2 regions of the Bacillus sp. z33 genome follow, and region 2 is predicted to be linked to the other one. Evidence: predicted binding sites of a transcription regulator. Region 2 holds the regulator's gene; the other holds the start of a gene.
The links. Region 2 encodes LexA, which represses DNA repair genes until DNA is damaged. Its sites were predicted from a motif close to CGAACATATGTTCG; they were not measured.
Positions count from the first base shown of each region.

Region 1: a site for LexA is predicted at 7,187-7,200, ahead of recA (recombinase RecA). Genes of this name have one in related genera too.

Region 1 covers NZ_JBZFQN010000002.1:770,101-786,095, forward strand. The annotation lists gene yfmF (EF-P 5-aminopentanol modification-associated protein YfmF) at 1-1,009, shown strand, start outside; gene yfmH (EF-P 5-aminopentanol modification-associated protein YfmH) at 1,009-2,295, shown strand; gene ymfI (elongation factor P 5-aminopentanone reductase) at 2,551-3,276, shown strand; gene AC4G3L_RS10805 (DUF3388 domain-containing protein) at 3,392-4,186, shown strand; gene AC4G3L_RS10810 (helix-turn-helix domain-containing protein) at 4,205-5,086, shown strand; gene pgsA (CDP-diacylglycerol--glycerol-3-phosphate 3-phosphatidyltransferase) at 5,173-5,751, shown strand; gene AC4G3L_RS10820 (competence/damage-inducible protein A) at 5,795-7,045, shown strand; gene recA (recombinase RecA) at 7,300-8,343, shown strand; gene rny (ribonuclease Y) at 8,665-10,224, shown strand; gene AC4G3L_RS10835 (TIGR00282 family metallophosphoesterase) at 10,331-11,128, shown strand; gene spoVS (stage V sporulation protein SpoVS) at 11,263-11,523, shown strand; gene AC4G3L_RS10845 (2-oxoacid:acceptor oxidoreductase subunit alpha) at 12,271-14,007, shown strand; gene AC4G3L_RS10850 (2-oxoacid:ferredoxin oxidoreductase subunit beta) at 14,008-14,874, shown strand; gene AC4G3L_RS10855 (hypothetical protein) at 15,002-15,286, shown strand; gene AC4G3L_RS10860 (sortase) at 15,293-15,865, shown strand.
Region 2 covers NZ_JBZFQN010000001.1:68,457-84,451, forward strand. The annotation lists gene AC4G3L_RS00395 (ABC transporter ATP-binding protein) at 1-1,539, opposite strand, end outside; gene AC4G3L_RS00400 (ABC transporter permease) at 1,809-3,188, shown strand; gene AC4G3L_RS00405 (ABC transporter permease) at 3,203-4,678, shown strand; gene AC4G3L_RS00410 (ABC transporter substrate-binding protein) at 4,731-6,539, shown strand; gene AC4G3L_RS00415 (hypothetical protein) at 6,819-7,118, shown strand; gene AC4G3L_RS00420 (alpha/beta hydrolase fold domain-containing protein) at 7,105-7,788, shown strand; gene AC4G3L_RS00425 (helicase-related protein) at 8,204-10,675, shown strand; gene lexA (transcriptional repressor LexA) at 10,858-11,484, opposite strand; gene yneA (cell division suppressor protein YneA) at 11,639-11,962, shown strand; gene AC4G3L_RS00440 (YneB family resolvase-like protein) at 12,034-12,681, shown strand; gene AC4G3L_RS00445 (DUF896 domain-containing protein) at 12,761-12,991, shown strand; gene tkt (transketolase) at 13,126-15,132, shown strand.

The DNA.
Region 1 (15,995 bases), on a different contig from region 2:
GAGTTTCCAAATGGAAATGGTAAATGAACGTTTTTTATCTAAACCCGAGCCCCTATTGGAGCAATCATTTAAGCTCTTACATGATGTTTTGATTAACCCCAACGTACTGGGGAATGCTTTTGATTCGGACACAGTTACAAAGGAAAAGCGTGCATTGAAACAAAGACTTCAAGCTGTATATGATGATAAGATGCGTTATTCTTCTTTACGCTTAACTCAGGAAATGTGTCTCGAAGAAAATTATCGTTTAGAAGCGAACGGGATATTAGATGCAGTAGATGAAATTACTCCTGAAAGTTTATACCAATATTATATTAACGTATTTGAAGAAGATGAACTTGATCTCTATGTGATTGGCGATTTGGATGAAGAAAGAGTTGCTCAACTATCTGCCCAATATTTTCAGTTTGCAGAGAGAAGGCCGGAACGTGTTGTGCATAGTAAGCATAATATCCATGAAGTGAAAGAATTAAAAGAAATACAGGATATCAAACAGGGGAAGTTAAATATTGGCTTTCGAACAAATATTACGTACGGTGACCCCGATTATTTTGCTCTGCAAATGTTTAATGGGATTTTTGGTGGATTCTCACACTCCAAGCTTTTCATAAATGTTCGTGAAAAAGCAAGCCTGGCTTATTATGCAGCTTCACGACTTGAAAGCCATAAGGGTCTTTTAATGGTTATGTCCGGTATAGATAATAAAAATTATGACCAGGCGATAACAATCATAAAAGAACAAATGGAAGCTATGAAAAAGGGAGAATTTACGGATCAGGAAATAGACCAAACAAAAGCGATTATTAAAAATCAATTGCTAGAAACCATTGATACCTCCCGCGGTTTAACAGAAGTTCTTTATCATAATGTGGTTGCCGATATTCAGACGACTTTGGATGAATGGTTGTCAGAGATAGATAAGGTGACAAAGGAAGAAATCATAGCTTGCGGAGGCAAAGTTCAAATGGATACCATTTACTTTTTAAGCGGAAATGAGGTGACAGAATAATGGAGAAACTACTATTTGATCAACTTCAGGAAGAATTATATTTTGAAAAAATGGATAATGGGCTGTCTGTTTATATCCTTCCAAAAAAAGGATTCAATAAGACGTATGCTACATTTACAACAAAGTATGGATCAATTGATAATTATTTTAAAGAACCTGGGGCGGAAGTATATTCAAGAGTTCCGGATGGGATTGCCCATTTCCTCGAACATAAATTGTTCGAAAAAGAAGATGGCGATGTATTTCAACAATTCAGTAAGCAAGGAGCAGCGGCTAATGCTTTTACTTCTTTTACACGTACAGCGTACCTTTTTTCCAGTACAACTGATGTACAGAAAAATTTAGAAACACTGATTGATTTTGTACAGGAACCCTATTTCTCGGATAAGAGTGTCGAGAAGGAAAAGGGAATCATTGGGCAGGAAATCACCATGTATGATGATAATGCTGATTGGAGATTATATTTTGGTATCATCGAAAATTTATATCATAATCATCCTGTGAAAATTGATATTGCAGGTACGGTGGAGTCTATCGCAGGGATAACAAAAGAACTGCTTTACCAATGCTACAATGCATTTTATCATCCAAGCAACATGCTCTTATTTATTACAGGACCTGAGGATCCAGAATTAATTATGAAGCAGGTACGTGATAATCAAGCTATGAAAGATTTCGATAACCGTGGAGATATAAGCCGTAAATTTGAAGAGGAACCTATTGGAGTAGCAATAAAAAAACGTACAATTAATATGCATGTCCAGACGCCTAAGTGTGTGGTTGGATTAAAAGCTTGTAATCCAACTCTGCAAGGCCTTGATTTACTAAAACAAGAGTTGTCCATCAATCTTTTTCTTGATATGACCTTTGGAAAAAGCTCCGATTACTACGAGAAGCTTTATACGAAAGGGTTAATTGACCATTCATTCTTCTATGATTATACGCAGGAATATGGATTTGGATTTGGAATGGTTGGCAGTGATACGGATGAGCCGGATCTATTAGAGGAGGAATTAAAAAATATTCTTTTTGCCGCCCGTGATGGAGAGTTTGTAACTGAGGATAAGCTGAATTCTGTTCGCAAAAAAAAGATTGGTGCATTTCTGAGATCTTTAAATTCACCAGAATCAATTGCTAATCAATTTACTCGCTATGCGTTTAATGATATGAAGTTATTTGATGTCGTTACCGTTTTAGAATCTTTGACATTTGAGGAAGTAAATAAAACGGTACAAGAATTAATAAATGAAGACAGGATGTCAGTGTTTCAAATTCTTCCATCTTGATTGACGAGAGCCGAACCTTAATGGTGTTGGCTCTTTTCTTCTTTCTGTTTAGTCAAATCTCCTGAAAAAACACAAACGGACAGAGGAGGTGGAATTGTATTTTTACTAGAGTTGACTTTTATATGAATTGATTTTTAAGATGATAACATCTCTATGAAACAAATAACTATTTTTATTTGATGGTTTTCCTTTTGAAGAACAACCTTTATAATGAAAAGTATTGTAAGTGTTATTTTGAGCAAGGGGTTTTTAATCATGAATGGAAAATATGCACTGATTACAGGAGCGAGTGGTGGAATCGGCCGGGCAATTGCATTGCGTTTGGCATCAGAGGGTTGGAACTTATATCTCCATTATTACCGTAATGATAAGGGTATCACTTCACTGCTGGAAGAATTAAAGCTATTTCCAATCCATACAAAAGTGATTCAAGCTGATTTAAGTAAAGACGGCGGCCATCAAGATATTATTAACGAAATTGATGAAATTGATGCCATTATTTTAAACAGTGGAGACAGTCACTTTGGCTTAATTACAGATATAAGCGATGAACGTGCCAAACAGATGGTTACTTTGCATAGTACATCCCCCTTTCTAATAACAAAGGGGCTTGTTCAGAAGCTAATAAATAAAAAAGAAGGAAATATCATTGCCATAACGTCTATTTGGGGAGAAGTAGGGGCTTCATGCGAAGTTCTGTATTCAATGGTAAAGGGTGGACAAAATTCTTTTGTCAAAGCACTCGCAAAAGAACTTGCACCTTCGGGAATCAGAGTGAATGCGATATCGCCAGGGGCAATTGCTACCGCCATGCTTGAAAGATTTGAATCTGAAGAGCTAAAAGAATTGGAAGAAGAAATACCAATGGGACGTTTAGGATTACCAAAAGAAATCTCGGGAGTTGTCTCATTTATCCTTTCAGAAGACTCCAGTTATATAACTGGTCAGATTATTAGCGTGAATGGTGGTTGGAACACATAAGTATTTGGTAATACGTTATGTATTTTACTTTTCACCTGTCTGGAAATCATATATGATAGGACATAGGGAAAATATTGAAGGAAATTGTCAAATATTTTTCTTAGGAGGGTATGTAATGGACAAGAAGGAATATTATTTTGAATATGAAATTAAAAGTAACCGTCCCGGTTTATTGGGGGATATTTCTTCTTTGTTAGGAATGCTCTCCATCAATATCGTAACCATAAATGGTGTAGATGAAGGAAGACGTGGCATGCTACTATTAGCTAAGGATAGTCGCCAGATTGAACGCCTCGAATCAATTCTGCAAACAATGGATACGATAAAAGTAACGAAACTCAGAGAACCAAAATTAAGAGATCGGTTAGCAGTTAGACATGGGCGTTACATACAACGAGATGCAGATGAACGAAAAACCTTTCGATTTGTACGGGAAGATCTTGGGCTTCTTGTTGATTTTATGGCTGAGCTTTTTAAGCAGGAAGGTCATAAATTAATAGGAATCAGAGGCATGCCAAGGGTAGGTAAAACGGAATCAATCGTTGCAGCAAGTGTATGTGCGAATAAGCGTTGGTTATTTGTTTCCTCGACCCTTTTAAAACAAACTGTTCGAAATCAATTAATTGAAGATGAATACAATGAAAATAACTTGTTTATTCTTGATGGGATTGTATCAACGCGCAGAGCCAGTGAAAAACATTGGCAGCTGGTCCGGGAAATTATGAGACTTGATTCAATAAAAGTGGTAGAACATCCTGATATATTTGTACAAAATTCAGAGTATACAATGGACGACTTTGATTATATTATTGAACTACGTAATGACCCGAACGAAGAAATCACATATGAAGCAGTAGACCAGCAATCCTCTTTATTTGGGGGTTCCGAATTTGGATCGTTTGATTTTTAGTGATTAGAAGGTGTTTAAATGACGGAATTAGGAAAAGTATTAAAGGAAGCCAGAGAATCTAAAGGATTAACTTTAGATGATCTTCAACAATTAACAAAGATACAAAAACGTTACCTTGTAGGCATAGAAGAGGGTAATTATGAAATGATGCCCGGTAAATTCTATGTCAGAGCATTTATTAAACAATATGCTGAGGCGGTTGGCTTGGATGCAGAAGAGCTATTTGCACTGCATCAAACGGATATCCCTGCGGCTGCTGTACAGCAGGAAGAGATCCCTCGAAAATTATCCAGGGTACAAACCAAAAAAACAATGCCTGTGCAGAATTCCAAGTGGTTGGAATTGCTCCCGAAAATTTTAATTATTGTATTTCTAGTCGCGGTTGTCGCTATTATCTATTATTTTGTAGCAAAAGCGGTTGGTAATAATGATGATTCCGGGACGGCTGATCAAGGAAACAACCCTGTACAATTAGAACAGGGCGAGCCAACAACCCCAAAAGAAGATGAAACCGCACAAGAAAAAGAAGAGACAGAAAAAGAAAATACTACTGACAATGCTGAGGAAGAAACAGAAGAAAAAGCTCCTGCCGATCTGAAAGTTACCTCTGCTAATGGAAAAAATACAATATACGAATTAAATAATGCAGATGAATTCAAAGTTTCTGTAAAATCTAAGGGCGAGACTTGGGTATCCATTAAAAATTCCAAAGGAGAAAATCTCTTTAATGGAATGCTTAAAGAAGGAGAAAGCCAAGACTTTGACCTAACTGACGATAATCAAATTGTACTTAATATCGGAAGAACAACAGACACAGAATTGTTTGTTAATGATGAAAAGCTGGAGTACGAAAGTGATTCCATTGTCCAAAACATAACGATTAATTACACGAAGGAATAAGGGTGGAAGGTCATCAAAGGGTGACCTTCCCTCGTATTTCTTCTACATAATAAAAATAAAATTTATAGTAAAGTGAGGAACATCTTGTGAATTTACCGAATAAGATAACGATTTCCAGAATATGTATGATCCCTTTGTTTGTGATTATCATGCTTCCGTCTATTGATTGGGGAACATGGATAATAAATGGCGAGGAACTGCCAATTTCTCATTTTGTTGGAGCCGTACTTTTTATCATTGCCTCCACAACAGATTGGGTTGATGGTTATTACGCAAGAAAGTATAATCTGGTCACAACTCTAGGGAAATTTCTTGATCCGCTGGCGGATAAACTGCTTGTTTCAGCAGCATTAATTATTCTGGTGGAACTGAATCTTGCTTCGGCCTGGATTGTTATTTTAATAATCAGCCGTGAATTTGCTGTAACAGGTCTTCGTCTTGTTTTAGCCGGCGGGGGTGAAGTTGTAGCCGCAAATCAATTGGGAAAAATTAAGACCTGGACGCAAATTATTGCTATATCTGCACTGTTATTGCATAATCTCCCATTTGAATGGATCAATTTCCCATTTGCTGAACTAGCTTTATATGTAGCCCTTTTCTTTACTTTATGGTCTGGATGGGATTACTTTGCTAAGAATAAACAAGCGTTTTTAAATTCTAAATAAGGGTATCATTCGTATATAACTTGTTAAATTGGCGGGTGATTGAATGAATGCAGAAATAATAGCAGTCGGTTCAGAGTTGTTGCTTGGACAGATTGCCAATACAAATGCTCAGTTTATTTCCAAAAGCTTGGCAGAGATAGGTGTTAATGTATATTACCATACGGTAGTAGGGGATAATCCCAAACGATTGAAAAAGGCGATTGAAATTGCCGAATCCCGGGCAAATCTTATTATTTATACCGGTGGTTTGGGACCTACGAAGGATGATATAACAAAAGATGTTGTAGCGTCATATATTGGTAAAACATTAATAACAGATCAAAAAGCAATGGGAAACATTGAGGATTATTTCAAAAAAATAAAACGGGTCATGACAGAAAATAATCGGAAGCAGGCATTGGTTATTGCGGGATCAGAAGTATTCCATAACCATAATGGGATGGCTCCCGGAATGGCTGTGACTCATGGAGATATTCTTCATATTCTTATGCCCGGACCACCAAGTGAAATGAGGCCAATGCATCAGGATTATACGGTTCCCTATCTATTAAGATCAATGGATCGGGTTGAACGGATTGATTCAAGAGTATTGCGTTTTTATGGTATAGGAGAATCGCAGCTTGAAACAGATATAGAGGATTTACTAGATCAGCAGAGCAATCCAACAATAGCCCCTCTTGCCTTAGACGGAGAAGTGACTCTCCGGATTACGGCTAAACATGAATCAACAGCTGAAGCTGATAAACTATTAAAACAGACGGAAGAGAAAATCCTTTCACGTGTGGGTCAATATTTTTATGGATATGATGATACAACAATCATGAATGAACTCATTAATCTTTTAAAAGAAAATGAACTTACCATCTCTGCTGCTGAGAGTTTAACGGGCGGAATGTTTCAGGAAAAAATGACAGATATACAGGGAGCAGGTTTGATTCTCAAAGGCGGCATTGTTGTTTATACCAATGAAGCCAAGAAAAAGCTTCTGAAAGTTGAACAATCGACCATAGATAAATATGGAGTTGTCAGTGAGCAATGTGCGATGGAAATGGCTGACAATATTAAAGCTATGCTGCAATCTGATATTGGGATTAGCTTTACCGGTGTAGCAGGACCGGATGAATTAGAAGGTCATCCGGTAGGAACGGTCTATATTGGTATAGCAATAGCCGGTGAACAAACTTACGCAAAGAAATTAGATTTAGGCGGTATGCGTGAGGTGAACCGGATTCGAAGTATGAAGTATGGGTGCCATTTTCTTATACACAAGCTGAGAGAATTATATGCAAAATGAATTCCCCCCCAACTATTTATAGTTGGGGGTTATATTTTATTAAACTGCAAAAATTTAAGTTTTGCACTGTATATTGGTTGAAATAATCAATTTGCTAGAGGAATTCAATTGAATTGGATGCAAAAATGGCAAAAAATAATACGAATAAATGTTCGCCTTTTTGCTTGGCAAATTCAAAAGAATAAGGTATAGTATAGATAAGATCTAAATTATACAAAGTATGTTTTTATATAGATGTGGGGAGGAAATAAACTGTGAGTGAACGTCAGGCTGCGCTGGATATGGCGCTAAAACAAATTGAAAAGCAATTTGGTAAAGGTTCAGTAATGAAGCTCGGTGAAAGAGCGGACAGAAGGGTTTCCACAATTCCAAGTGGTTCTCTTATGCTAGATTCAGCACTAGGTGTGGGTGGATATCCAAGAGGAAGAATAATTGAGATTTATGGACCGGAGAGTTCCGGTAAAACAACAGTAGCTTTACATGCAGTTGCTGAAGTCCAGGCAAAGGGTGGACAAGCAGCTTTTATTGATGCAGAGCATTCTTTAGATCCAGCATATGCACAAAAGCTTGGCGTAAATATAGATGAATTATTGCTTTCCCAACCAGATACAGGTGAACAGGCATTAGAGATTGCTGAAGCACTTGTGCGTAGCGGCGCGATTGATATTATTGTTGTCGACTCAGTGGCTGCATTAGTACCAAAGGCTGAGATTGAAGGTGAAATGGGAGATTCTCATATGGGTTTACAAGCCCGTTTAATGTCTCAGGCTCTTCGTAAACTTTCAGGATCCATTAATAAATCTAACACCATAGCAATTTTCATCAACCAGATCCGTGAAAAGATTGGAGTTATGTTTGGTAATCCAGAAACAACTCCAGGGGGCCGTGCGCTTAAGTTCTATTCTACGATTCGACTTGAAGTAAGACGTGCAGAACAACTGAAGCAAGGAAATGATATTGTAGGAAATAGAACTAAAATTAAAGTTGTTAAAAATAAAGTGGCTCCGCCATTTAAAGTGGCAGAAGTGGATATTATGTACGGTGAAGGTATTTCTAAAGAAGGTGAAATCATCGACATTGGTTCTGAATTGGATGTCATCGAAAAGAGTGGTTCCTGGTATTCTTATAATGGGGAACGTTTAGGTCAAGGTCGAGAGAATGCTAAACTTTTCTTAAGAGAAAATCCAAATGTTCGTGATGAGATATCTTTGAAAATTCGCTCCGCATATGGATTAAATGGAGAAGCTCAAGATATTGCTCCAGTAGAAGAAACAGACGGCTTCGATTTACCAGAATAAGTATAATTGTACTGGGCAAACCTGCATTTAAGGGTTTGCTTTTTTTCTTCAGGTATGACAGCGGATAATGACAAAGAACCATTTTTACAATTGAGGATATTCGCTTATCTGTCTGTATTTTCGAAAAACCGATAAAAGAGCGTCAGGACTAGCTCTTGACAACAAATTTTCATAACTTTACAATAGATATGTATTAATATCTTTTTTTATGACATGCCTAAAAGCGATTGTGCTGTATATTTTTAGATGATGTACATGCCAGAATTGAAAACAATGTAGTAAAAGAGATTAAAAAATTTAATAGCAAGAGGAGGTGTAATGATGGATCCAATCACTATCATCTCCATTTTGCTTGGCCTAATTGTTGGTGCAGTTGTTGGCTATTTGTTAAGAAGATCTATAGCGGAATCTAAAATATCCGGCGCAACGAATGCGGCTGAAAAGATCATTGAAGACGCAAAGCGGGAAGCGGACGCCTTGAAAAAGGAATCCCTTTTAGAAGCAAAGGATGAGATTCATAAGCTTCGTACTGATGCTGAAAAGGAAGTTCGTGATCGACGAACTGAATTGCAGAGACAGGAAAATCGAATTTTACAAAAAGAAGAGAATTTGGACCGTAAAGCAGATTCACAGGATAAACGTGAGGCTTTACTGGAAAAGAAAGAAGATTCTCTAAACCAAAGACAACAGCATATTGAACAGATGGAAAGCAAAGTGGATGAGATAATTCAAGCTCAAAGTTCTGAACTTGAACGTATTTCCAGCCTAACCAGAGAAGAGGCAAAAGCTATTATCCTTGACCGTGTTGAGAATGAACTGTCACATGATATTGCCATCATGATAAAAGAGAGCGATAACCGAGCAAAGGAAGAAGCGGACAAAAAGGCACGTGAAATCTTGTCACTTGCGATTCAACGTTGTGCAGCAGATCATGTAGCCGAAACGACCGTTTCTGTCGTCAATCTTCCTAATGATGAAATGAAAGGTCGAATTATCGGTCGTGAAGGACGTAATATTCGAACACTTGAGACGTTGACAGGAATCGATTTAATCATCGACGATACTCCGGAAGCGGTAATTTTATCAGGATTTGATCCAATAAGACGTGAAACTGCAAGACTTGCCCTTGAAAAACTTGTACAAGATGGCCGTATTCATCCGGCACGTATTGAAGAAATGGTTGACAAGGCAAGAAGGGAAGTCGATGAGCATATCCGGGAAATCGGAGAACAGACAACATTTGAAGTTGGGGTTCATGGCTTACACCCAGATTTGATAAAAATCCTTGGTCGCTTAAAATACAGAACAAGCTATGGACAAAATGTGCTTAAGCATTCCATGGAGGTAGCCTATTTATCTGGTCTGATGGCAGCCGAGCTTGGTCAAGATATTACGCTGGCGAAGCGGGCCGGACTATTACATGATATCGGTAAAGCAATCGATCATGAAGTAGAAGGAAGCCATGTTGAAATAGGAGTGGAACTTGCTACTAAGTACAAGGAACATCCAGTTGTTATTAATAGTATTGCTTCCCATCATGGTGACACTGAGGCGAAATCGATAATTGCCATATTGGTAGCTGCGGCAGATGCTCTTTCGGCAGCGCGACCTGGTGCCAGAAGTGAAACGCTTGAAAACTATATACGTCGCCTTGAAAAACTTGAAGATATATCTGAATCCTATGAGGGTGTTGAAAAATCATTTGCTATCCAGGCTGGACGTGAAGTCCGTATTATTGTTAAGCCTGAAAGTATTGATGATTTAGAGGCGCACCGACTGGCCAGAGATATCAGAAAGCGTATTGAAGATGAACTGGACTATCCAGGACATATTAAAGTGACGGTTATTCGTGAGACCAGAGCAGTTGAATATGCAAAATAAAGCGGTGTTTTCTTCACCGCTTTATTTTTTTGGAGCCTGCCATTATTCCGATTATAGAAGATTAATTGGACATAAAAATCTTGGATTGTTAGAAAGGAAAACATAAATGAGGTTATTATTTATCGGGGATATTGTTGGATCGCCGGGAAGAGCAATGGTGAAAGAATATTTAGGTAAGCTAAAAGAAAAATATAGACCGCAATTTGTTATCATTAATGGAGAAAATGCAGCAGCTGGAAGAGGAATTACTCAAAAAATATATAAAGAATTACTTGAGTACGGGGCAAATATTATTACACTTGGCAATCATTCCTGGGATAATCGTGATATTTTTGAATTTATTGAGGATGCGAAGTATTTGGTGCGTCCTGGTAATTTTCCGGAAGGCACGCCAGGTAACGGCCTTTCATTTGTTAAGATGAATCAATTTGAACTGGCTGTTATTAACCTACAAGGCAGAACCTTTATGCCTGCGCTTGACGATCCATTTTTATGTGCGGATAAACTGGTAGAACAGGCAAGCAAGCGAACTCCATTCATATTTGTTGATATGCATGCTGAAGCTACGAGTGAAAAACAAGCGATGGGATGGTATTTAGATGGAAGAGTATCTGCGGTAGTTGGAACACATACACATGTTCAAACAGCTGATAATCGGATTCTTCCTAAAGGGACAGCTTACATGTCGGATGTGGGAATGACAGGTCCATATGATGGTATTCTCGGAATGGAAAGAGATGCGGTTATCAAAAAATTCTTAACGAGCTTACCTGTACGTTTTGAAGTACCGAAAGAAGGAAGAGCGGTTTTGAGTGGTTTAATAATAGATTTGGATCCTAAAACAGGAAAAGCGTTAAAAACCGAAAGAATATTAATCAATGAAGACCATCCATTTTTTAATTAGGAAGATAGGAAAGAGCCAACCTCCAGGGGTTGGCTTTTTTGTATGGTATATCTTTTCTCCATAATGAATATAGTTAACAGAAAAAACATACACACTAGGGGACATGTCCTGGAATAAGATGAGGAGGACCATAAATGGATATATTAAAGGTTTCAGCAAAATCTAATCCCAACTCTGTGGCTGGAGCGCTGGCTGGTGTATTGAGAGAAAGAGGAGCAGCAGAAATCCAGGCAATTGGTGCAGGAGCATTAAACCAGGCGGTAAAAGCTGTGGCAATTGCCAGAGGGTTCGTTGCACCAAGTGGGGTAGATCTTATTTGCATTCCGGCTTTTACAGATATCTTAATTGATGGTGAGGAACGCACTGCCATAAAACTAATCATAGAACCACGGTAGTATGAAATTGGAGCTGACTCTAAAGAAAGATCGGATGATAGTGTCCGATTAGGAGGATGCTCCTTTTTGTTAAATTTTAAAGAGAGTTTAATTCGGGCGAACAGGGTAATGGATGATATTTGATTGGCAATGTGCTGTATTAATAAATTTAATAAATTTGTTTAGTAATCCGTATTTGGATTTTGAACATAAATATACTTCTATCTATCCGCTTTGATGCATCACTTGCCGAGGTGGATATTTTTTATGACCTGATTATTCACAAAAGAAAACTAACATACAATCGTCTGTATGAGGATATATCTTACCTTAAAGAGAGGGAAATTCAGAATAATAGCTGGTGTGATGTGTCATATTTATCAGTGAGAGCTTGGAGTTGCAGGGAAATCCAATACCTGTTGGATGTGGATAGATTTTGACGTTACTCCATCCAATGTTTATTCTTTGGGGAGAGTGGACAGTATTCAATCCTTGATGACGAATTGTAACAGTATTACCTGGAAGTGGGTATAAGTAGCTTCTTATTTGATCATTGTGTATCAGACATGACCTATGAAGTTGCTTTAATAAATATTTTGAATTTTTAATAAATTATTCTGGAAGCGGTTGCTTTTTTTTATTCTAAAGCTTAATATGGTAGATATTTAGGTATAATTTAGAAAATTATAAATTTAATGGTAATAGGTTAATGGCAAGCGTGGAAAGCCAATATTCCATTTTAGTAGGAATCAAAGGGGTGTAAAGGAAATGATTAAACAACTTTCATGGAAAGTTGGAGGGCAGCAAGGCGAAGGCATAGAAAGTACAGGGGAAATCTTTTCTATCGCGTTAAATCGTCTGGGATATTATTTGTATGGTTATCGCCATTTTTCTTCAAGAATTAAAGGAGGGCATACAAATAATAAAATTCGGGTTAGTACGACACAGGTTCGGTCTATCGCTGACGATCTGGATGTATTAGTGGCATTTGACCAAGAAACCATTGATGTAAATTATAAAGAATTACATAATGAAGGAATCATTATGGCTGACACCAAGTTTGACCCGCAAGCTCCTTTAGATTCCGAATCCATACTTTATTCCGTTCCGTTTACAGAAATAGCTACTCAGCTGGGGACATCACTCATGAAAAATATGGTGGCCATTGGAGCTTCAAGTGCTGTGTTTGGCTTAAATATTCAGGTGTTTTCAGAAGTGGTGGACGAAATTTTTGGAAGAAAAGGCGCCTCGGTTGTTGAAAGGAATTTGGAGGCTATTCAGGCAGGCTATAATTTCATGAAAGAAAAGTTAGGGAGTAAGCCAGGAGCATTGCAGCTTGCTGAAGCGGATGGGAAAAAGCGTTTATTTATGATTGGAAATGATGCTATCGCAATGGGGGCTCTGGCTGGTGGTTCACGCTTTATGGCAGCTTATCCAATCACCCCCGCTTCTGAAATTATGGAGTATTTAATTAAGCATCTGCCTAAGTTTGGTGGTACGGTGATTCAAACAGAAGATGAAATAGCCGCTTGTACGATGGCCATTGGCGCAAATTATGCCGGTGTACGCAGCCTAACAGCCTCAGCGGGCCCTGGTCTATCTTTAATGATGGAGGCCATCGGATTATCGGGCATTACCGAAACGCCTCTTGTAATTGTGGATACACAACGTGGAGGGCCATCAACAGGTATGCCTACAAAACAAGAACAATCAGATTTAATGGCAATGATTTATGGAACACATGGTGAAATACCTAAAATCGTTATGGCTCCAAGTACTGTTGAAGAAGCGTTCTACGATACGGTCGAAGCATTTAATTTAGCCGAAGAATACCAGGTTCCTGTTATTATCCTATCAGATTTACAATTATCTCTGGGTAAACAAACTGTCGAGCCATTGGATTTTAGTAAGGTTGAGATTCGCAGAGGCAAATTAATAACGGATGAATTACCTGAAAGCACAGATAAAAGATATTTTAAACGTTATCTGGTAACGGAGGATGGGATTTCTCCAAGGCCCCTCCCTGGTATGAAAAATGGAATTCATCATGTTACGGGCGTAGAACATGATGAGACAGGTAAACCATCAGAAGTGGCTTCCAATCGTGTAGCTCAAATGGACAAACGGATGCGGAAAATACATTCTGTGAACTTTAAAGACCCTATTCATATAAATGCAGTCCATGATAATCCAGATTTGTTATTAATTGGGTTTAATTCTACAAGAGGTGTCATCGAAGAGACAATGACTAGGCTAGAGAGTGATGGAATTAAGGTAAACCATGTCCATGTCAGACTTTTGCACCCATTTCCAGCCAAGGAGATCCTTCCATATGTTCAGATGGCAAACAGGGTAGTTGTCATAGAGAATAACGCAACAGGACAACTGGCCAACATCCTAAAAATGAATATTGGTCATGCTGATAAGATTATGAAGCTTTTAAAATATGATGGCAATCCATTTTTGCCGCATGAAGTGTATTCAAATTGCAGGGAGTTGGTTTAAATGGCTACATTTAAAGATTTCAGGAATAATGTAAAACCAAACTGGTGTCCGGGTTGTGGAGATTTCTCTGTCCAGGCGGCAATTCAGAGGGCAGCAGCTAATGTGGGGCTGGAGCCAGATCAACTCGCTGTTATTTCGGGGATTGGCTGTTCCGGCCGTATATCAGGTTATATCCAATCCTATGGATTTCACAGCATACACGGTCGATCTTTACCTATAGCACAGGGTGTGAAAATGGCCAATCGTGATTTGACGGTTCTTGCCTCAGGTGGAGATGGTGATGGATTCGCAATAGGAATGGGTCACACTGTGCATGCAATTAGGAGAAATATAGATATCACCTATATTGTAATGGACAATCAAATTTATGGTTTAACAAAAGGGCAGACATCTCCACGTTCTTCTGTCGGTTTTAAGACTAAATCAACACCTGGAGGTTCGATTGAACAGGCGATATCACCAATGGAAATGGCGTTGTCTGTTGGAGCTACATTTGTAGCGCAGAGCTTCTCTACCGATTTGAAAGATTTGACAGCACTGATTGAGGCAGGAATTCGCCATAAAGGGTTCTCCTTAATTAATGTTTTTAGTCCTTGTGTTACTTATAATAAAGTGAATACGTATGACTGGTTCAAGGAAAATTTGACAAAGCTTGCTACGATTGAAGGGTACGATCCCTCGAATAAAGAGAATGCGATGCAGACGTTAATGAAGCATCAAGGTTTAGTGACTGGCTTAATCTATCAAAATACAGAACAACCTTCCTATCAGGAATTAATTCAGGGATATGCTGAAAAACCTTTATCGGCTGCTAATTTGGAACTGACCCAGGAGCATTTTGATAAATTAACAGCAGAATTTATATGAGTTTATAAACACCGGCCTTATTATTGGTCGGTGTTTACTTTTTATTCCACGCAAGGAAAGTATTTTATAGTTTGCAGGGAATAAATATGGATAAATAGTACATAAACAAGGTAAGGGAGAATGCCTGATGAAAAAATTAACAGCTGTACTTGCTTGTTTGATCCTACTATCATTCTGTTTCAATGAAACAGAAGCAAAATCAAATGATGCCGGATATGCAGGCTGCAATGGTGGGGTTTGTCATAAACTAGAGTACACAACCAAAAATTATCAGGATGATTCTCTTGGAAATGGTATCAGCTATCTAAGTGTAATGGCTGCTAAAGGTAGCAAGCTGCCATATATTAAACAGATCACCGGGGCTATATGTTTACTCTTTGCCTGGTATCTAAATGATTCGAATAAGGACTGAATCAAAATGTTACGGAAAAATTTTAGTAAAGTATTAACCTTAGTAGGTCTGTATTTATTAATCTCGCCAATCTTTGATTTGGTTAAGGAAATCTCTGTAGCAGAGCAAATTGTAGAACAACCTGGTATAGAGAAAAGCAGTAAGGAAACAGAGAGCAATACAAAGGATGATAAATTAACGATTGTTCAACCTCCCTATTGTGAGGGGGATACTATTGGTTACATAAAAATTCATTCTATAAAAATCGAATTGCCGCTAATAGAGGGGAGAAACCAAAAATATTTAAATCATGGAATCGGTCATTTGGAGCAAACCGAATACCCAAATGAATTGGGGACAGTTGGCCTTGTCGCATTCCAGGATAATAAACCTTTATACGAACTTTATTCAGTGGATAAGGGAGAAATGATTCAAATAACGGATTATAGAAATACATATGATTATGAAATTTATCAAACAGAAACAATACCCTATAATGAATGTACGTTTACGAAAAATGATGAGGAAGAGGAAATCATACTTGTCACTACAACAAGAGATGGTGAGAAATTATTTGTTATATATGCTAAACGTATTTAAACGTTCGTAAAGTCTCTGGAATCCCAGAGGTTTTTTTTGTGCTTTAGGACAATAAGTTATACATGTAATCAATGGCCAATGTTCATTTCTGTATAACTTTTATAATAATAGTAAAACGTTTTCAAAAAAA
Region 2 (15,995 bases):
TTCGCTTTCGGCCAACTCTACTATTCTACCTTTATACATAACGGCGACCCGGTCGCTAATATGTTTGACCATAGATAGATCATGGGCAATGAACAGGTAGGTGAGTCCGAGTCGCTGTTGCAAATCTTCCATCAGTTTGACGATTTGTGCCTGAATAGACACATCAAGGGCGGATAATGGTTCGTCGCACACGATGAAGGCAGGGTCGACGGCGATTGCCCTGGCGATACCGATTCGTTGTCTTTGGCCCCCGGAGAATTCATGCGGATACCTCATTGCGAATGAAGGCTCGAGCCCAACCATATCAAGCAATGCTTCAACCCGTTTTTTGCGGTCTGGTCTACTATTGGCGATTCGATGGACATCCAATGCCTCTCCAATAATATCCAATATCCGCATCCTTGGATTGAGAGAAGCATAAGGATCTTGGAAGATCATTTGCATATGCCGGCGCATAATGAGCATTTCTTTAGGGGAAAAGCTGTTGAGCGACATTCCTTTGAAAAGGATATCTCCTCCGGTTGGGGTATGTAATTGAAGGATTGAGCGTCCAGCTGTAGATTTACCGCTTCCTGATTCGCCAACTACTCCTAATGTTTCCCCGGCTTTGATGCTGAAGGAGATATCATCAACTGCTTTTATCGTCGTTCCTTTACCAATATCGAAATATTGCTTAAGGTGGCGTACTTCCAACAACGGGGTATCGTCGGTATTTATAATCAGCTGTGATACTGGTTTCGGTTTCTTTTTTTCATTTAGTTTCGGAAGTGCATGAAGTAACTTCTTAGTATACGGGTGAGAGGGGGAGGAGAAGATTTCCTCTGTCGTACCGGTCTCGACAATCACTCCTTTTCGCATGACGGCAACTCGGTCGCACATTCCGGCCACTACCCCCAAGTCATGTGTGATTAAGATGATTGCTGTTCCGAATTTCTCTTGCATCTTCTTCATAAGATGAAGTATTTGCGCTTGAATTGTGACATCCAGTGCTGTCGTCGGTTCATCTGCAATCAGCAAAGACGGTCGGCATGCCAATGCGATGGCAATCATCACACGCTGCCTCATCCCGCCGGAAAATTCATGCGGATATTGTTCGTAGCGAATTTCGCTTTCCCTGATGCCGACCAATTCTAACATATCGAGCGCCTGCTCCCTCGCTTGCTTATCCGATAGTTTTTCATGCTTTTTTAACCCTTCTGCAATCTGATTTCCGATTTTCATGGTCGGATTCAAAGAGGTCATCGGATCCTGAAAAATCATTCCGATCTCGCGTCCCCGGATGGCCTCCATTTCTTTCTCGGAGTAATATCCGATGTCTTTTCCTTCAAAAAGAATGGTTCCATTCTTACGTCTGGCACTCACAGGCAACAATTGCATGATCGAACGTGCGGTGACGCTTTTGCCGCTTCCAGATTCTCCGACAATCCCTAATGTTTCTCCTTTATTAAGCGAAAAGCTGATATTCTGCACAGCTTGAATTTCCTGTTCTTCCTGTTCAAAAGACACTGATAAATGCTGCACTTGCAATAATGAATTCATCAAATGACACCTGCCAAATCATCATATTGGTCCAAAAATGACCTATTGTATATATTTACTTATATTGTTGACTTTTACCAATTGTTAAAATAAAATATACTATACCACTCGGAAAAGTGCAATTATTCTTGAGTCTTATGTTTATACAAATGGTTATATGTATTCAGCGCAACGCTGAGAGGATGATAGGGGGGATATCATTGGTTAATGAGCGGAAGTGGAAGGGGAATCGCTCTTTTGTACAGAGAGTTGATTATCTATTCAGAAAAATGTTGAAGAACCCTTCATATAAAATCTTCCTTTTGATATTGGGGGCTCCGCTCTTTTTGATTGTCATGCTGTATTATCTGTTCAAAAGGAACAGGGATGGATATGCAAAAGCGGAAGCAAAGCTAAAGGATTCACTCATCGAGTCTGGACATCTTGATGCCTTTAAGAAGGAATATGAGGACCAGTTAACAAGAAAGCGAGATTTCTTTGGCAAGCAAGTAGGCGATGAGGAAATTGAGAGGGAAGCAACACAGCTTGCCGAACATCAATTAGATGCTTATATTACTGAGTTAATGATGGAATCGGCCAGCAGTGAAACAGGGAAAGGTAAAATGCAATTAGAGGATGCATTTTCTATATTGCTCGAAAAAAAATGGTTCTTGCTCTTTTCGTTCATTGCCGGTTTTTTAATGTACATATTGTTGTTTCTGTACAGTAATCCATATGTGAAATACGTGATGGAGCGTTTAATCATGACAATTTTTGTCGTTGTTGGTGTAAGTGTGCTTGTATTCACAATCCTGTATATTTCACCGTTCAATCCTGCCGCTAACATCTTGGGGGAAACAGCAACGAAAGAGCAGATTGCCGCGTTCAATACCTTACATGGACTGGATCAGCCCTATTTCACTCAATTATGGAACACAATCATCGGTATTTTCACATTTGATCTTGGCAGTTCGTTCGCCGGAAATGAGAATGTCATATCTACTATTATGCGTAAGTTTCCGATTACCTTGACGATTGCCGTCTTTTCTTTATTACTTGCGGTGGTGGTTGCATTACCAACAGGAATTATTTCGGCTATCAGAAGGAACTCGATCTTTGATCATTCTTTCATGTTAATCGCATTACTGGGCTTATCGATTCCGAGTTTCTGGCAAGGACTGATCTTCATTTTGGGCTTCTCGGTCCATTTGGAGTGGCTGCCAGCAACGTATCATGCAAATAACATGCTGTCGTTGATCATGCCAGTCGTAGTACTTGGGACAGGGCTGACAGCTGCAGTCGCCAGGATGACAAGGTCATCGACACTAGAAGTCATCCATGAAGATTATATGTTGACAGCCAGAGCCAAAGGGCTTAGCGGAAGAAGGGTGGTTATGAGGCATGCTGTGCCAAATGCACTCATCCCAATCATCACAGTGATAGGGCTGCAATTCGGTGGAATGCTCGGTGGGGCCGCTGTCACGGAAAAAGTGTTCAATATTAGCGGACTTGGTAGCTATATTGTCGATAAACAATTTATACCGGATGTGCCGGCTGTGATGGGAGCTGTTATCTATACGGCCATCATCATTTCAGTCGTTAATATGATTATTGATATTCTGTATGCATTCTTTGACCCTCGAATTCGGCATAAGATGAAACAATACTAAAGCAGGTGTATGAAATGAATAGTTTAAAAGCTTCACAGGAATATAGACAGGCAAAGTTCGCCTTAAATGCATCATTAATTCTAACAGCCATTTTTCTGCTTAATGTATATGATTTCAAAAGCATGGATAGTAGGGAGTTCTTTTTATGGATGTTCGGGCTTTATGCTTTCTTCACTGGCTTACAGGGCATTTTACTATGGCGAATGAAAAAGGACTTACTGGAAAAAGGGAATATTTCGACCTTTACCAGAAGGTTGGGGTTTATACAACTGGCGAGTTTATTCAGCGGGAATGTCTTCTTGGCAGCATCCGCATTGGTTTTGATTAAAAATAAGAAAAATCTCTATTACTCTCTTGGAATTTATATGTTGTTAACGGATTGTTTTGTGATCGGTGTTTCTGCCTTGAATTTGTTCAAACCATATGTGTCGAATAGCTTTATAGCAGGAATGGGCGTCCTGATTGCAATTACGCTATTCCAATTCGTGGCTGTTTTGTTTCTCATGAGAGGGAGCTTGAACAAGAAGACATCTACCGCTATCGCTATTTTTTTTCTCTTGAGCGCTCTTACCGGGAATCTATTTTCATTGGTGCTTGGGATTACAATATTGCTGAAGGTCAAGAATCAGCGATACGGTGTCAAGACACAGTGGGAATCGATATGGGAAAGATTGACGAAGCATTTCGCAGCGATGCTAAGTTTGTTGTTCATTACCTTTCTGTTTATGATTTCGGTGTGCAGTATTTTTACATTCGAAAAGAGTCTTGCGATTGAAAATGACTATGGGGCAATCTTACAGTCTCCGAGTCTCGTTTATCCGTTTGGTACGGATAATTTCGGTAGAGATGTTTTCTCTAGGCTTGTATTCGGTGCAAGAATATCACTCATTGTAGGTTTCTTAGCGACCCTTATTCCTGTACTGATTGGAGGATTCCTTGGAGCAGTCTCAGGCTACTATGGCAGACATACGGATAATATCATCATGAGGCTTCTCGATATTCTATACGCCATTCCAGGAATTTTGCTTGCCATCACCATTATCGCAGCCTTCGGGGCGAATACCGTCAATCTGATTATTGCCTTGAGCGTTGGAGCCATACCCACATATGCAAGAACGATGAGAGCCAATGTGCTGCAGGTGTCAAATTATGAATTCGTGGAAGCTTCTAGGGCTCTTGGGGTAAAGGATCGTGCTATTATCTTCAAGCATATTATCCCTAACTCCATGGCGCCTATGATTGTTAAGTCCACTTTGACCATCGGGGCGGCTGTCATTTCAACCAGCAGCTTGAGTTATCTCGGACTTGGGGTTGAACCGCATATACCAGAGTGGGGAAATATTTTACGGATTGGAAGTGCCTACTTGGAATCAAATCCTTACCTTGCTATCTATCCGGGAGTGGCAATCGTTTTGCTAGTGTTATCTTTCAATTTCCTTGGGGACGGCTTGAGGGATGCGCTTGACCCTAAGCTTGATCGATCATCATGATTGTGGGGAGAAAGAAGATTTATCAAAAAAGAATTATTTTGGGGGGATTATTTTGAGGAAAAATGGATTTATGACGTTATTGCTTTTGTTCGTATTGGTTCTCAGTGCTTGCACCGTCAAAACTAAAGATGATGTAAGTAATAAAGTAAATGATGGTGAAAAGAAGGAAGCAGTCGAAATCGAAATATTGAGTACGAGCGCCAATGAGTCAGATGTGAATATCCTTCGCGATCAACTTACGAAAAATGGATTTAAGGTCAAATTGAATCTTCAACCGGATTTTGGCAGCTTTAAAGCACAGGAAGATGCAGGCAATTTCGATGTATCGATGTCCAGTTGGACCACGGTCACGGGAAATCCGGATTATGCGGTGCGATCGCTGTTCATAACAGGAGGGGATTATAGTATCCTATCAGATTCGAAGTTGGACAAATTGATCAATCAAGCATCTACCCAAACGCCAGAAGAATATAAAGAAACCTATAAAAAGTTGGAAGAACATCTTGTGTTTGAAAAGGCCTATATCGCACCTTTATATATATCCAACAAAAATCAGGCAGTCAATACAGGAGTATTAAAGGAAAAATCCGTACGTTTGTCGAAGTCGCGGGCCTTGGCATGGGAGTCGATTGATTTTGCCGATACTTCCAAGCGTGATAAGGAGCCTTTGAAATTGACACAGTCGATGTCTACGTTAACTTCTCTTGATCCAATCAAAGGAAATGACGGTTCCATCAACCAATTGAATACGAATATGTATATACGTTTGGTGAATTTGACTGACGATGATAAAATCACCTCCGATGCATCCTTATCGTTAAATCATGCCATTGCGGAAGGAAATACGGACTATTATTTTGTCCTCAGAAACGACATTCGATTTGCTAAAGTAGAAAATAAAAAGGCAGTTGATTCAGGTGAAAGAGTTGGGGCAGAGGATGTTATCTTCACCTTGAACCGTGCTAAAGATAAAGATTCTGTGCCGGATCACAGAACATACAGCTTGCATGAGCATATCAAAAAAGTTGAAATCGTTGAAGACGTGGCAAGCCTTGATTCAGTTAAACTTTCCAATGGGGAAGGCACTGTAAAGGATGCGCTTAATGTAAATCTGGAAAGTGAAATAGCAGAACTAGTCAAAGCTAAAGAGGATGCCGATCAAAAAAGCGGCAAGTATCAAGTCGTTAAAGTGACAACAACAGAGCCATTCCCACAAGTGCTGAACTACCTGGCTCACCAATCAGCAGGTATCGTATCAAAGAAACAAGTTGAAAGCATCAACACTTATGATGTAGCTTCTTTCGACGTCAAGAAAGATATTCCTTATGGAGATCAAAATACGGTAACCGAAGGTAGTCAATATGATAACCATTTATATACGAGCGGACCGTATATCATGCTATACAAAAATGACTATGAAGCAGTATTCCAAAAGAACCCTGCATATATGAAAGGGACAAATCAAGAACCATATATCAACAAGGTGTCCGTCCGATTCATCAAAGAACCTGATAGCGCATTTAGTGCACTACGCAGCGGTGAAATCGATATGCTATCCGGTGTACCGGAAACAAAGTTTGATATTCTTAAAGAAGACAGCAAGATGAAATTACAAAGCACTCAGAGCAATGCTGTTTCTTACTTGTTATTCAACACGAAGAATCGAGATGTTGCAAAAAGTGAGAACTTAAGGAAAGCGGTTCTGTATTCCGTTAACCAGGATGAGTTCATTCAATTCTATAAAGGCGATAAGGCAAAGGCTGTTTCAACTGTCAGCCCGCTTGTTGATACTGGCAATGAATTGACCGCTGATACTGAAAAAGTGCAAGAAGCTTTGGAAGCATATTTCTCTGAGAAGTAAATGGAAACCAAAAAGAATCCCAGGTGGATTCTTTTTTTTTGATCCTTTATGTTGAACTTCCTATGATAGGAAGGTGCAATTTAGCGAAGCAGGAGCTTTACTAGATTATATAGAAATATATAACTCAAGCAAGAGGAGAAAGGAGAGGAGTAAACTTAGACTATTTACTAAAAGGAACGTACTTTTTATCACACGCCAAAATCGAATTCACACAGTCAATTTTACACTGAAAATCATGAAGATTTAAGAAAATGGGAAATATCAAACAAGGAGGAAATTATGCAAGCAGAAAAAAAGCGTAGTGAACATTTAATTGATCCAGAGGTAAGAGGCATTTTGGACGAAATGGGCAGCATGAGCATGTCACAGGAATCGTATTTGATGATTCGTGAGCAAATGGCTACGACAAGCAATAGTGATATTACGGAAAAGTATGACGTTGAGCTAGAGGAAATATATGTGGATAATCTATTTGATGAATCAAAAGTAAGACTAATTGTCATCAAACCTAAAAATACAACTGCCGAAAAGCATCCGTTACTTTACTCTATTCATGGAGGTTGGTATGGTCATAGGTAATGCCGAAATGGACAATGAATTCCACGCGTTTTTAGCGCATAATTATAATTTTATCGGTGTATCCGTCGACTATCGATTAGCTCCTGAACATACTCAACCTGTACAGCTGCACGACTGTTACTCTGGTATGAAATGGTGTATCGACAATGCAGTAGAGTTAAATATCGATACAGATAAAATCGCATTGTCAGGTGTTAGTGCCGGAGCTGGACTTGCTGGTGGCTTAGCGCTTTATATTAGAGATCAAAAGGAATTTGATATCCATCACCTAAGACTGTTAATTCCTATGTTAGACGACAGGACTGCATCGAAGGAGACTACTCCATATAATGGTGAATTTGCTTGGACAAATGAAAGTAACTATTTCGGTTGGAAATCTGTATTAAATCAAGAACCAGGCTCTGAAGGCATTTCTCCATACTATTCGCCTGCTCGTGCCGAATCGTTAGTCGGATTACCAAGCACATATTTATGTGTAGGAGCAATAGAATTATTTACAGAAGAAACATTAGATTTTTCAAAGCGCTTAATTCGTGAAGGTGTACCAACAGAATTACATGTCTATCCTGGCTATCACCACTTAGCAGTTGGTGTACCAGAAGCCTATCATAGCAAGCGTGAAAGTGAGAACAATCTTAATGCACTACTCCGTGCTTTAAAAGTAAAATAGTAAACCTGAAATAAAAACACCTTTTCAATACACACGACCAAAGACCATTTATCCAGATTTCATTGGGACAGATGGTCTTTTTTTGCATATGAGGTTTGGATATTTTCGCCCTAGAATGTGATCATTGGATATCATTGATTCTAGCTGAACTGATAAATTTGACGGCTTTGTCATTAGCGTAACTAGATTCTGATAGATAACCGATGCCATTTGCTTTTACCGTTATAGCGCAACTTAAAGGAAACATTAGAAGAGAGCGGTGCTTAGAAGTATTTTTTTTTGGTAAGTATGAGAGGTTTTTGATAGTAGCCAATAAAATAATTATGTAAACAGAGCGTGTTGTTTATAATATAGTGGATTATCGTATATATTAGCAATATAGGTTAATTTTAGGCAGCTGAAGGAGAACCAGACAATGGAGATATTAAATAGAGGGTATAAAGAAGCAGTGGAAAAAGCTAAAAATGATATTATGCATGATATTTATTTATTCATGGAAGAGAGTGTAGAGAAACCTTCCTTAAGGGATTATATAGATAGCAGAGAATCTTATTTGAATCAGATCTGGAATTTAGCGTGGAAGAGCAGAACACTTCAGCGTATGAACAGAAATGAAAAAAATGATTTTTTAAAGCAGCGAGGCATATCAACTGAAGGAGCCTCCAAAAAGACAATTAACAAAATGGTAGAACAAGAACTGGACGGTTTACGGTCTTTTGATATGAAGAGCTGGATTCGTGATTACTTTAAAGAAACAGATGAACTATGGGATGAATTGTTCGAAACAGTCAAGCTGAAAAGATTAAAAGGAAATTATGAGAATACAGTTATAAAAGAAGCGGCATTAAGTATTTTGAGCAGTAACAAGCTTTATTTTTATTTAAAGCTCAGATACAAAGTAGCAAACCAATTACAAAAGGATATAGCAAATGTGAAGGGTTTCAATCAAGCTAAATTTGAAACGCTCAACGATCTTTTATATTGGGGATATGATGTATACCAAGATGATTCTGTTTTTGACGAATATATTTATCAAAATCTAATCGATACCTTTGTTTACGAAAACATTTACCCATTTATAGTTTCAGAATTGCCGGATCAGATCATAAACCAATATGAGAATATGTTTAAAGGGTCGATTAATCATAAGTTGATCAGGCAATTGATTGGGGGAAATATTAGTGAATTTCAATGGGAATATGAAAGTGAAATAGAGCAGGAATTGATTGAGGACCTTATAGATGTTCGAGCCCACCCGGATGAATTTGATATACAAATGCCGTTATACCATACTCAGCACAAAGAGAGAATTGAAAAAAGAGAACAGAAATTAGAAGAGATTAGGAAACAGGAAGAAATAAAACAAAAGAAATTGGATGATATCTTTGGTGTTGAATACAAGACAACTGTTTATAGTAACACAAAATATATTCTGCATATTGGAGAAACAAATACCGGTAAGACCTTTCAGGCACTAAATAGATTAAGGCAAGCTGCGTCTGGTATATACCTGGCACCTTTAAGGTTATTGGCACTTGAAGTGTATGAAACACTCAGAAACGATGGAATAGCTTGTGCATTAAAGACAGGTGAGGAAGAAAAGGATATTGCAAATGCCACACATTATTCCTGTACAATTGAAATGTTTACAGAAAAAGATGAATTCGACGTCATGGTAATTGACGAAGCACAAATGATAGCAGATAAAGATCGAGGATTTTCATGGTTTAGAGCTATTAATAAAGCACGAGCTCGGGAGGTTCACATCATAGGTAGTCACAACTCGAAAAGGATGATTTTGAATCTTCTTCAGGGAAATGATATTGAAATTCATGAATATAAACGAGATATACCGCTGATTGTGGAGAAAAAACCTTTTAGGATCGAACATGCCAAGGCAGGGGATGCTTTGATTGTATTTTCTCGAAATAAAGTGCTTCAAACTGCTTCAAAGCTGGAGAGAAACGGCCATAAAGTAAGTGTAATCTATGGAAGTATGCCTCCTGAGACAAGAGCTAAACAAATTCAGAGGTTTATTAACAGGGAAACGCGAGTGATTGTATCAACAGATGCAATCGGGATGGGGCTTAATCTACCGATTAGGCGGGTCGTTTTTTTGGAAAATGATAAATTTGATGGCACGAGAAGACGTTTATTGACCTCTCAGGAAGTAAAGCAGTTAGCCGGCCGTGCCGGCCGTAAAGGTATATATAATGAAGGAAGAGTGGCGTTTACTGATCAAATTGGTTTAATGAAGAGGTTGTTAAATGGTGAGGATCGACCCATCAGTACATTTACAATAGCACCTACACAAGGGGTATTTGAGCGGTTTAAACGATATCATTCCAACTTTGAACAATTCTTTGAATTATGGGATGAGTTTAAAAATCCTGCTGGCACAACAAAAGCACCGCTTACTCAGGAAAAAGCATTATATCATTTAATTCGCCATGAACAAATAGAAGGACGAATGTCCATAACTGATTTATACGGTTTTCTTCATTTACCTTTTTCAGCGAATGAGGAGAGCCTGGTTAATCAATGGCTGTATAATATGAAAGCCATTGTGGATCGAAGAGAATTGAGAGAGCCTTTAATAAAGAAAGATTCCTTGGATGAACTTGAATTGTCTTATAAATCAGTAGGATTGCATTTATTGTTTTTGTATAAATTAGATAGAAGAAGTGAAACGGTCTATTGGGAGCGAGTAAGAGAAGAAATCAGTTCAGATGCACATAATAAGTTAAGAAAAGGGGTTAAAAAATATCAAACAAAGTGTCGATTATGCCATAAGCCGTTAAGCTGGAATTATCGATTTGCTATTTGCCAATCCTGTTATGAAGAAAGTAAACAATCCAGGTACTATTATAAAGGGCGGGATATATAGGAGAGTTGAACTTGCAATTAACCGTTGCAAGTTTTTTTTGTATACCATAATTATATTATGTAAACTAGAGGTTGTAAAAAAAGATTTATAGCAATAAACAGGAATAGATGAAACTTATTAAACATAGATTGATAGAGAGAATAGATTAAAAGTAGAACCGGCATTTGCCGGTTCTATGGTTCTTACTGAATGTTTCTGTACAACCCGATAACTTTACCTAAAATACTGACATTTTGTAGAATGATAGGTTCGAGCATAGAGTTTTCCGGTTGAAGACGGAAATGGCTATCTTCTTTAAAGAAACGTTTCACTGTTGCTTCATCATCTTCCGTCATAGCAACAACAATTTCACCGTTGTTTGCAGTATGCTGCTGGCGAACAATTACATAGTCCCCGTCAAGGATACCAGCTTCAATCATACTGTCTCCCATAATTTCAAGCATAAATACATTTTCATCTGCAGGAGCCATATGTTCAGGAAGAGGGAAGTATTCCTCAATATTTTCAATGGCTGTAATAGGCTGCCCGGCAGTTACTTTCCCGATTAATGGAACATTAACGGAATTTGTTTTTGGAATATGGTCATGCGGATCCATATCCAGTATTTCAATAGCACGCGGCTTAGTAGGATCTCGTCTGATGAGACCTTTGCTTTCCAAGCGTGCTAAATGACCATGAACCGTGGAACTGGAAGCCAGTCCAACTGCTTCGCCAATCTCTCGAACGGAAGGTGGATAGCCCTTCTTTTTAACTTCTTCTTTTATATATAGCAAAATATCCTGCTGTCGTTTGGATAATTTAGTAGTCATCTCCCGCACCTCTTTATGCTTTGTTGTTTTTAGTATATCATTTCTTGTTTAACAGTACAAACATAAGTTCGTTTTTTGTGTTGACACAAAACATGTGTTCGGTTTATACTTACATTATGACAAGCGAACATATATTCTATGGAGGGGTTTATTCATGAAAAAATTATGGACTTCTTATTCTTATACAATTATATTTATTATCGGAGTTTTCTTATTAATATCTAGTTTACTGGTGACAAATATTGAAACACCAAAGGACGATTTTCAACAGATTACTGTTAAAAAAGGAGATACAGTTTGGGATATGGCTGACAGATTTGATGGCAGTGAGATGACGCAGACTGAATTTGTTTCCTGGGTTCAGGAACATAATGATTTGCAGATTAATCAATTAAAAGAAGGGCAAACGATTGTGATTCCTGTTAAGAAAAATACTGACAATACAGAAATGCTGCATTTAGCAGATTCTGATAAATAACTATATAATCAGTAGGTCGGGATATAGGATCCCGGCCTTATCTATATGTAAAAAAAGAATGGTGAGAGAAGATGAAGGTTGGAATCTATTGCAGAGTAAGTACAGATAAAAGTTCACAGGAAACATCCTTGGAAAGGCAGGAACAGGAGTTAACAAGACTCGCTGCTGTTAAGGGATTTGAGATTGTTATTACCCAGAAGGAACAAGCCAGTGGATATGATTTAGAGCGGGAAGGTATTCTAATCTTGCTGGAAAAAATGAAAAATAAAGAAATTGAGGGCCTGTTGATTCAGGATGAAACGAGACTGGGCAGAGGAAATGCTAAGATAGCCCTATTGCATTGCATCTTTAAAGAAGGGATTAAATTATATACTGTCACTCATAATGGAGAACTTGAAATCTCAGAAACCGATGCCATGCTTTTGCAAATCATCAGTATTGTAGAAGAGTACCAGCGTAAATTGCAAAACAGTAAAATCAGAAGAGGAATGAAACGAGCAATTGAAAAAGGATACAAACCACAAAAAAACCTCTCCAATCAACATATAGGGGGTGGCAGAGAAAGATCTGAAGTACCGTTACAGGAAGTCATTGAACTGCGTATTAAAGGATTGACTTTTGCTGAAATAACGGAGAATCTAAATAGAAAAGGGTATGAACTTTCAAAAGCAACGATTCACCGAAGATATTCAGAATATATGAAAAAGAATACGAATTAATAGTTACTTCTTGAAAATAATTCTGTTTTTCTATACGATGACAATATCTACTTATATTTCATATAGAAGGAGCAATACTATGCTGCCAATGCATAAAATTAAAAGAATTAATGAATTGTCCAAAAAATCAAAGTCAGTAGGTCTTACAAAAGAAGAAGCCACTGAACAATCTCTTCTTAGGAAAGAGTATTTGGAAACTTTTCGTACTTCCATGAGAAATACAGTCGAAGGTTTAACCATTATTGATCCAAAAGGTAATGACGTTACACCCGAAAAAATAAAAAAATTACGTAATAAAAAGTTACATTAAGGGTATATAATAATAGATTGGGCTCTTTTTGTTTTTAGGAGTGACGATTTTGTAGCATTTACCAATTAGCTATTGTCAATCTGTTTATACTTCATTAATATATATTAGAAGGTTAATCTGAAAGGATGTAGGCAATGTTCACAGAAAAAGATAATTTATCTATTACAGCTATTCGTACACTTTCAATCGATGCAATTGAAAAAGCTAATTCAGGTCACCCGGGTATGCCGATGGGAGCTGCTCCTATGGCATATACACTTTGGACTAGATTTATGAATCATAATCCGAAAAATCCAGAGTGGTTTAACCGTGACCGATTTGTTTTATCTGCAGGACATGGTTCTATGCTTTTATACAGTTTATTACATTTATCAGGTTACGGCCTTGAAATGGAAGAAATTAAAAATTTCAGACAATGGGGCAGCAAAACTCCTGGGCATCCTGAATATGGTCATACAAAAGGCGTTGAAGCTACAACTGGACCACTTGGTCAAGGGATTGCAATGGCAGTCGGTATGGCGATGGCAGAACGTCATTTAGCGGCAGTTTACAATAAAGATAACTTTGATGTTGTAGATCACTTTACATACAGCATTTGTGGAGATGGAGATTTAATGGAAGGTGTATCAGCAGAAGCTGCTTCTCTTGCTGCTCACCTAAAATTGGGTCGTTTGGTTGTCCTTTATGATTCCAATGATATCTCTCTTGATGGTGAATTAAACATGAGCTTCTCTGAAAGCGTTGCTGACCGTTTTAAAGCATACGGATGGCAGTACATTCGTGTAGAAGACGGTAATGATTTGAATGAAATTGCACAAGCGCTTAAAGAGGCTAAAACAGATCTTGACCGCCCGACTATGATTGAAGTAAAAACAGTTATTGGTTACGGTGCGCCAAACAAATCCGGTAAATCCGCTGTACATGGTGCTCCGCTAGGCGAAGATGAAATGAAATTAGCTAAAGAATACTACAAATGGACATTCGAAGAAGATTTTTATGTACCACAAGAAGTTTATGACACATTTGAAGAAACTGTTGTAAATGCTGGTGCTAAAAAAGAAGAAGAATGGAATCAATTATTTGAAAGCTATAAAAATGAATATCCGGAACTTGCTGCTCAACTAGAGACAGCGATTAAAGGGGAATTACCGGAAGGCTGGGATAAAGATATTCCTGTATATGAAGCAGGAACAGCTGTTGCTACGCGTAATTCCGGTGGAGAAGTGTTAAATTCAATCGCCAAAAACCTTCCATCATTATTTGGTGGATCTGCTGACTTGGCTGGTTCGAATAAAACAATGCTGAAAGGCGAAAAAGATTTCTTGCCTGGTACGTATGAAGGTCGTAACATTTGGTTCGGCGTACGTGAATTTGGAATGGGTGCGGCTTTAAACGGAATGGCGCTTCATGGTGGTTTGCATGTATATGGAGGAACGTTCTTTGTATTCTCTGATTACCTGCGTCCGGCTATTCGTTTGGCAGCATTGATGAATCTACCTGTAACGTACGTATTTACACATGATAGTATCGCAGTTGGAGAAGATGGTCCTACTCATGAACCTGTAGAGCACATGGCAGCATTGCGCGCAATGCCAAATGTATCACTTATCCGCCCAGCTGATAGCAATGAAGTAGCAGCAGCTTGGAAAACAGCATTAACAAGCAAAAATATGCCAACTGCATTGGTTTTATCACGTCAAAACTTAACAACATTACCATTATCAGCTGAATTGGCTGAAGAAGGCGTTGCTAAAGGCGGATATGTTGTTTCTCCTTCCGGTAAAGAAGAAGCTGATGCATTATTATTAGCATCTGGTTCAGAAGTTGGTTTAGCTGTTCAGGCACAGGCTATCTTAGCAAACGAAGGTATTAATGTATCTGTTGTCAGCATGCCGTCATTTGATCGTTTCGAAGCTCAGTCTGCTGAGTATAAAGAATCTGTTTTACCATCTTCTGTTAAGAAACGTGTAGCTATCGAAATGGGTACATCATTTGGATGGGATCGCTATACAGGTGATGAAGGAGAGATATTGGCAATTGATCGCTTTGGTGCTTCCGGCCCTGGTGAATTGTTAATGGAAAAATTCGGATTCACTCCATCTAACGTGGTATCAATGGTAAAAGCTTTAATTCAAAAATAATAATTTAGTAAAATCACCAGAGTATTCTCTGGTGATTTTTTTTATAACCGTATTTACTAGTAGATATGTACCTAATCATTCTAGGGTGAAATAATGTGTTATCGTGTACGTGTAAATGGTAGTACATTTCTTTGCTTCAATTGTAAGACAGATATTTGCTCTATTAATGGTTGCCACGCTTAATAATGGATCGGTAATATTAAATATGTTATCTTCTAAAATGAATGCATCAAAAGGCTTGTACGGTACTTCTCAGTCTTTTGATATGTTCAGCAGTCTTATAATTGACTTGGCTTTCATGCATCTCTATATATGTATGAAGAAGCCGATAGATATACAGTGCGGGAATTATCGAGATTATTTAATTTACATATAAGATAGCGAGCTAATAGGATTGGAAGAGCAATGTGTGAAAATGAGAAATACTGTCCATTCACGGCAGTTCTATAACCTTTCAGGGATGAGACAAATGAGAGATGAAAAAAATCTCATCCTTATTCAACATGAATACTGAACTGCATCAGATAATCTGGTATTAATCAAAATCCAGGTATAAAAAGGATCACTGCCAACAGCAAGAGATGTCTAAAAAATACGAAGAAGAAGGGTAGTTTCTAATCTCCATATTGTTTTTTGAAGGATAAATAATGAAAGACGCATGTTTCAACGTATCCAAGCGTTCTTATAATACTAGTTTTATTGAAGGTTCTCTATAAGATTATTTGATATTACCAAGACGTCATACAAACTTCCGTGAATTGGAGACATTCATTGATAAACGATGGTGAGCAGGAGTGAATGGTGTGTTTAATGGGTATACAGAATTTAATTTGAATAATCAAAATATTCACTCTTGTCGACAA